Linked DNA regions of Methylobacterium currus. The protein of the gene in region 1 interacts with the protein of each later gene in a pairwise test. Links are inferred from orthologs where the notes say so. Each region holds a gene or a part of one and is shown in the gene's direction. Other genes may lie near its edges.

Evidence for each region. Proteins that work in one complex are often made in the same cells at the same time.
Region 2: the proteins of hflK (region 1) and ftsH interact in binary tests that used the Escherichia coli proteins (3 or more experiments, as listed by UniProt). The link is inferred for Methylobacterium currus from one-to-one orthologs.

What each region holds. Positions count from the first base shown.
Region 1 is NZ_CP028843.1:3,806,247-3,809,446, reverse strand. Bases 269-3,153 are described here. They hold hflK (FtsH protease activity modulator HflK), read left to right. Parts: upstream 269-1,047; coding sequence 1,048-2,259; downstream 2,260-3,153. Other genes in these bases: hflC (protease modulator HflC), read left to right, coding at 2,256-3,153; DA075_RS17765 (dihydrofolate reductase), read left to right, coding at 331-825; DA075_RS17770 (thymidylate synthase), read left to right, coding at 269-328. In the rest of the region: more of DA075_RS17770, read left to right, coding at 1-268; more of hflC, read left to right, coding at 3,154-3,176.
Region 2 is NZ_CP028843.1:5,639,509-5,642,688, forward strand. The notes cover bases 1-2,963. They hold ftsH (ATP-dependent zinc metalloprotease FtsH), read left to right. Parts: upstream 1-502; coding sequence 503-2,425; downstream 2,426-2,963. Other genes in these bases: tilS (tRNA lysidine(34) synthetase TilS), read left to right, coding at 1-353; glmM (phosphoglucosamine mutase), read left to right, coding at 2,646-2,963. Also shown: more of glmM, read left to right, coding at 2,964-3,180. UniProt on the Escherichia coli protein: Acts as a processive, ATP-dependent zinc metallopeptidase for both cytoplasmic and membrane proteins. Plays a role in the quality control of integral membrane proteins.

The sequences.
Region 1 (3,200 bases):
CGGGCGGCTCTCGCTCCAGCTCTACCAGCGCTCGGCCGACGCCTTCCTGGGCGTGCCGTTCAACATCGCTTCCTACGCGCTCCTCACCCACATGATGGCGCAGGTGCTGGACCTCACCCCCGGGGACTTCGTCCATACGCTGGGCGACGCGCATCTCTATTCCAACCACATCGCCCAGGCCCGCGAGCAGCTCGCCCGCGACATCCGCCCGCTCCCGCGGCTGCGCCTCGATCCGTCGGTGCGCTCGCTGTTCGATTTCCGCTACGACGACATCAGCATCGAGGGCTACGACCCGCACCCGGCGATCCGGGCGCCGGTGGCGGTCTGAGGATGGCGCCGCCCCTCGTCACCCTGATCGCCGCCGTCGCGAAGAACGGCGTCATCGGCCGCGACAACGCGCTGATCTGGCGCCTGCGCAGCGACCTGCGGCGCTTCCGCGCCCTCACCATGGGCAAGCCGGTGGTGATGGGGCGCAAGACCTGGGACTCGATCGGCCGGCCGCTTCCGGGACGGCGGGTGATCGTGCTGACCCGGGATCCCGCCTGGGAGGCGCCCGGCACCGAGCGGGCGGCCGGGTGGGACGACGCCCTGCGGCTCGCAGGCTCGGCGGGGGAGGTGATGGTGGCGGGCGGGTCCGAGATCTACGCCCTCGCCCTGCCGCATGCCGACCGGATCCACCTCACCGAGGTCGACGCGGCGCCCGAGGGCGATGCGCGCTTTCCCGCGATCCCGGCGGAGTTCCGCGAGGTCGCCGCGGAGGCGCATCCGGCCGGCCCCGAGGACGAGCACGGATTCCGGTTCGTGACCCTCGCGCGGGCTCCCTGAGCCCGATACGTCCGAGACGAGGAAACCATCTCAAGGTCCGGGGTGCGGCGATGGAACTCCCGCGAGCCCGCAGAAACCTTGAGAATTCGGTCGGCGCCGGTGGTTGCTTTCGCGTGGGGCTCGGCCGATATCGCAAGGGACCGAGACCAGAGCAATGCGAGTGCCGCGCGGGACGCGAGAGACAGCGCGGGGCGTGCCGGCCGGGAAAGGACGTGGGCGAGCATGCCTTGGAGCAATCAGAGCGGCGGCAGTGGCGGTGGCGGCGGCAACGGGGGTGGTCCCTGGGGCAATCGCGGCGGCAATAGCGGCGGTCCCTGGGGCAGTGGTTCCGGCGGCGGAGGCGGCGGCCCCTGGGGCGGCGGCGGCTCGGGCGGCGGCAACCAGCCGCCGGACCTCGAGGACCTGCTGCGCCGCAGCCAGGACCGGCTCAAGACCCTGATCCCCGGCGGCGGCTCGGTCGGCACCAAGGGTGCGGTGCTGGCGGTGCTGGTCGTGCTGGTGCTGTGGCTGATGACCGGCTGGTACACGGTGCTGCCGAGCCAGGTCGGCATCAACACGGTGTTCGGCCGCTATACCGGCCAGTCCGGCGAGGGCCTGCGCTGGAACTTCCCCTACCCGGTCGGCGCGGTGGTGAGGCCGAATGTCGGCGAGTCGCGCAGCATCCAGGTCGGCTACCGCTCGGGCGTCGGCGCCCAGCGCTCCCGGGACGTGCCGGAGGAGAGCCTGATGCTCACCGGCGACGACAACATCGTCGACCTCGATTTCGACGTGCAGTGGCGCGTGAACCCGGCCAAGGCCGAGGATTTCGTGTTCAACCTCCAGAATCCCGAGGGCACCATCAAGTCGGTGGCCGAGAGCGCGATGCGCGAGGTGGTGGGCCGGCGCCAGATCCAGGCGATCCTGACCACCGAGCAGTCGAGCGTGGCGCAGGAGGTGCAGCAGATCATCCAGAAGGCGCTCGATTCCTACGGCGCCGGCGTGCTGATCAACGTGGTCCAGCTCCAGGGCGTCAGCCCGCCGTCGGAGGTGCGCCAGGCCTTCGTCGACGTGAACGCGGCCCAGCAGGACGCGGCCCGCGCCCGCAACGAGGCCGAGACCTATGCCAGCCGCGTGGTGCCCGAGGCCCGGGGACGGTCCTCGCAGGTGATGCAGCAGGCGGAGGCCTTCAAGTCGCAGGCCACCGCCGAGGCGACCGGCCAGGCCGCGCGCTTCCGCGAGGTCTACGAATCCTACAAGCTCTCGCCCGCGGTCTCCCGCGAGCGCATGTTCCTCGACACGATGGAGAAGGTTCTGGGCGGCGTGAACAAGGTGATCATCGACCAGGGCGGCACCGCCGGCGCCGGCGCCGGCGCGACGGCTGCAGGGGTGCTGCCGGTCCTGCCCTTGCAGGACTTCACCACGACCGCCCGTCCGGCCCAGGGGAGCGCGCGATGAACGGCAACGCGCTTCGCACCGGCCTCGTCGTCCTCGGCGCCCTCGTCCTGGTGCTGATCTATGCCTCGGCCTTCACGGTGAGCCAGACCCAGCAGGCCCTGGTGCTGCAGTTCGGCCGCGTGCGCACCGTGCTGAACCAGGCCGGCACCGACAAGCCGGGCCTGTACTTCAAGCTGCCGTTCTTCGAGAGCGTGACGCTGTTCGAGAAGCGGCTGCTCGACCTCGACCTGCCGGTGCAGACCGTACTCTCGGCCGACCGCCAGAACCTCGAGGTCGATGCCTTCGCCCGCTACAAGATCAGCGATCCCCTGCGCTTCTACCAGTCGGTGAACAACGTCCAGGTCGCCAACCAGCGGCTGGGCAGCTTCACCAACGCGGCGATGCGCAACGTGCTGGCCAGCGCCTCGCGGGACGCCATCGTGCGCACCCAGCGCGAGGCCCTGATGAACCGCATCCAGGAGGAGGTGAACCGGCAGGCCAAGAATCTCGGCATCGAGATCATCGACCTGCGCCTGACCCGCGTCGACCTGCCGGCGGCCAACTCCCAGGCGGTCTACCAGCGCATGCGCACCGAGCGCGAGCGCGAGGCGGCGGACCTGCGCGCCAACGGCGCCCAGGTGGCGGCCACCATCAAGGCCAAGGCCGACCGCGACGTGACGGTGCTCATCGCCGAGGCGAACCAGAAGGCGGACCAGCTTCGCGGCCAGGGCGAGGCGGACCGCAACCGCATCCTCGCCGAGGCCTTCGGGCAGGATCCGGACTTCTTCGCCTTCTATCGCTCGATGCAGGCCTACGAGAAGGGCCTGAGCGGGCCCGAGACCCGGCTGGTGATCAGCCCCGGCTCGGAGTTCTTCCGCTACTTCAACGACCCGCAGGGTCGGGCTCGCCCTGCCGCGGCCCCGGCCGCCGGCCAGTAGGCCGGCGCCCCTCCGCCGAGGCGG
Region 2 (3,180 bases), 1.8 Mb from region 1 along the record:
ATGCCGCCGAGGCGGCCCTGAGCGACCTCCGGCGCTCCGATCCGGGCGGGGAGGGGCGCCTCGTCCTCGACGGGACCGGCCTCGCGGCCCTGCCGGAAGCGGTGGCCCTGAGGTCCGTCGCGCTCGCCGTCGTGGCCTTCCAGGGCGACGCGGGACGACAGGGCGAGGCGCCGGCCTATCCGCCGCGCCTGGAACGGCTGGAGCGGATCGTCCTCGGCGAGATCCTGCCCGCCCTGCGGCAGGGCCTCCCCTGCCGGCGCACCGTCGCGGGCCTCCTCCTGGCGGCCGGCGGCGGCCGGCTGACCCTCAGCCCGGCGCCTCCGCGGCGCCCGCCGGGCCTGCATTCGACCTGACGTCCGGCCCGGCCCGCCGGCCTGCGGTGCCGCAGGCGCGGGCGATTACTTGGCAAGCCCCGGGCGGGTGCCTACATTGCGATCCGAGTGCCGGTGCCCAACCCCAGCACGCCCGCACGGTACCGCGCTCCTCAGGGATTGACTCTTCGATGAACCCCAATTTCCGCAATTTCGCCCTGTGGGTCGTCATCTTCCTGCTGGTGCTGGCCCTCGTGACCCTGTTCCAGAACCCGGGTCACCGCTCGGGCGGCGGGGAGATCGCCTACAGCCAGCTCCTGAACGACGCCGAGGCGGGCCGCATCCAGAGCGTGGTCATCTCCGGCCAGGAGGTGAGCGGCACCTATACGAGCGGCGGCACGTTCTCGACCTACGCGCCCAACGATCCCTCGCTGGTGTCGAAGCTCCAGGGCAAGGGCGTGACCATCACGGCCCGTCCGCCCTCCGACAACACGCCGTGGTTCATCGCGCTGCTGGTCAACTGGCTGCCGATCCTGGTGTTCATCGGGGCCTGGATCTTCCTGTCGCGCCAGATGCAGTCCGGCGCCGGCCGGGCCATGGGCTTCGGCAAGTCCAAGGCGAAGCTCCTGACCGAGGCGCATGGCCGCGTGACCTTCGAGGACGTGGCGGGCGTCGACGAGGCCAAGGAGGACCTGCAGGAGATCGTCGAGTTCCTGCGCGACCCGCAGAAGTTCCAGCGGCTTGGCGGCCGCATCCCGCGCGGCGTGCTGCTGGTCGGCCCCCCCGGCACCGGCAAGACCCTGATCGCCCGGGCGGTCGCGGGCGAGGCCAACGTGCCGTTCTTCACCATCTCAGGGTCGGACTTCGTCGAGATGTTCGTCGGCGTCGGCGCCAGCCGCGTCCGCGACATGTTCGACCAGGCGAAGAAGAACGCCCCCTGCATCATCTTCATCGACGAGATTGACGCCGTCGGCCGGCATCGCGGCGCGGGCCTCGGGGGCGGCAACGACGAGCGCGAGCAGACCCTCAACCAGCTCCTCGTGGAAATGGACGGCTTCGAGGCCAACGAGGGCATCATCATCATCGCGGCGACGAACCGTCCCGACGTGCTCGATCCGGCGCTGCTGCGCCCCGGCCGCTTCGACCGCCAGATCATCGTGCCGAACCCGGATGTGATCGGCCGCGAGCGCATCCTGCGCGTCCATGTCCGCAAGGTGCCGCTCTCGCCCGACGTCGACCTCAAGGTGATCGCCCGCGGCACCCCCGGCTTCTCGGGCGCCGACCTGATGAACCTCGTCAACGAGGCGGCGCTGCTGGCGGCCCGCCGCGGCAAGCGCATCGTCACGATGCACGAGTTCGAGGACGCCAAGGACAAGGTGATGATGGGTGCCGAGCGGCGCACCCTCGTCATGACCGAGGACGAGAAGCGGCTCACCGCCTATCACGAGGGCGGCCACGCCATCGTGGCCTTCAACGTCCCGGCGACCGACCCGGTGCACAAGGCGACGATCATCCCCCGCGGCCGGGCGCTCGGCATGGTCATGCAGCTGCCGGAGCGCGACAAGCTGTCGATGTCCTTCGAGCAGATGACCTCGCGCCTCGCCATCATGATGGGCGGCCGCGTCGCCGAGGAGATGATCTTCGGCCACGACAAGGTCACCTCCGGCGCGCAGTCGGACATCGAGCAGGCGACGCGGCTGGCCCGCATGATGGTGACCCGCTGGGGCTTCAGCCCTGAGCTCGGCACCGTCGCCTACGGCGAGAACAACGACGAGGTCTTCCTCGGCATGCAGGTCAACCGGCAGCAGAACGTGTCGGAAGCCACCGCCCAGAAGATCGACGCCGAGGTTCGCCGCCTGGTCGAGGCCGGCCTGCAGGATGCCCGCCGCATCCTCAGCGAGCGCCGCGAGGACCTCGAGGCCCTGGCCCGCGGCCTCCTCGAATACGAGACTCTGTCGGGCGACGAGATCCGCGACCTCCTCGACGGCAAGCCGCCGGTGCGCGACGCCGGCGACTACCCGACGAACCCGACCCGGGGCTCGCCGGTCCCCTCCGCCGGCCGCGGCCGGCCGCGGGAGAATGACGGCGGCTACGAGCCGCAGCCGCAGGCCTGAGCGGCAGCCGCCGTGGCCCGAGCGGCGCGGAATCCACACTGCTCGATGATTCGGGCAAGGGGCGGCGGGAGCGATCCCGCCGCCCCTTGTCGTTGCAAGACAGCCTCAAAATAACCCAGACCACGTGTGACGCCCATTCGGGATGGCAGCACCGCGGCCTTGCGCGGCGCTGCCCGCCGGCGGCCGGGACGGCCCAGGTTGGGACAGGGAGAAGACAGCCGTGCGCAAGTATTTCGGGACCGACGGCATCCGGGGCCGGGCCAACGGCGTCATCACGCCGGAACTCGCGCTGAAGGTGGGACAGGCCGCCGGCCTCGTGTTCCAGCGCGGGGAGCACCGTCACCGCGTGGTGATCGGCAAGGATACCCGCCTGTCGGGCTACATGATCGAGACCGCCCTGGTGGCGGGCTTCACCTCGGTGGGGATGGACGTGCTGCTGCTCGGCCCGATGCCGACGCCGGCCGTGGCGATGCTGACCCGCTCGATGCGGGCCGATATCGGGGTGATGATCTCGGCCTCCCATAACCCGTTCGAGGATAACGGGATCAAGATCTTCGGTCCCGACGGGTTCAAGCTGTCGGACGACGTCGAGCGAGAGATCGAGCGGCTGATCGAGTCCAACCTCCAGACGAAGCTCGCCGGCTCCACCGATCTCGGCCGCGCCAAGCGCATCGAGAGCGTGCATGCCCGCTACATCGAGTTCGCCAAGCGCACCCTGCCGCGCAACCTGACCCTCGACGGCCTGCGGGTGGTGG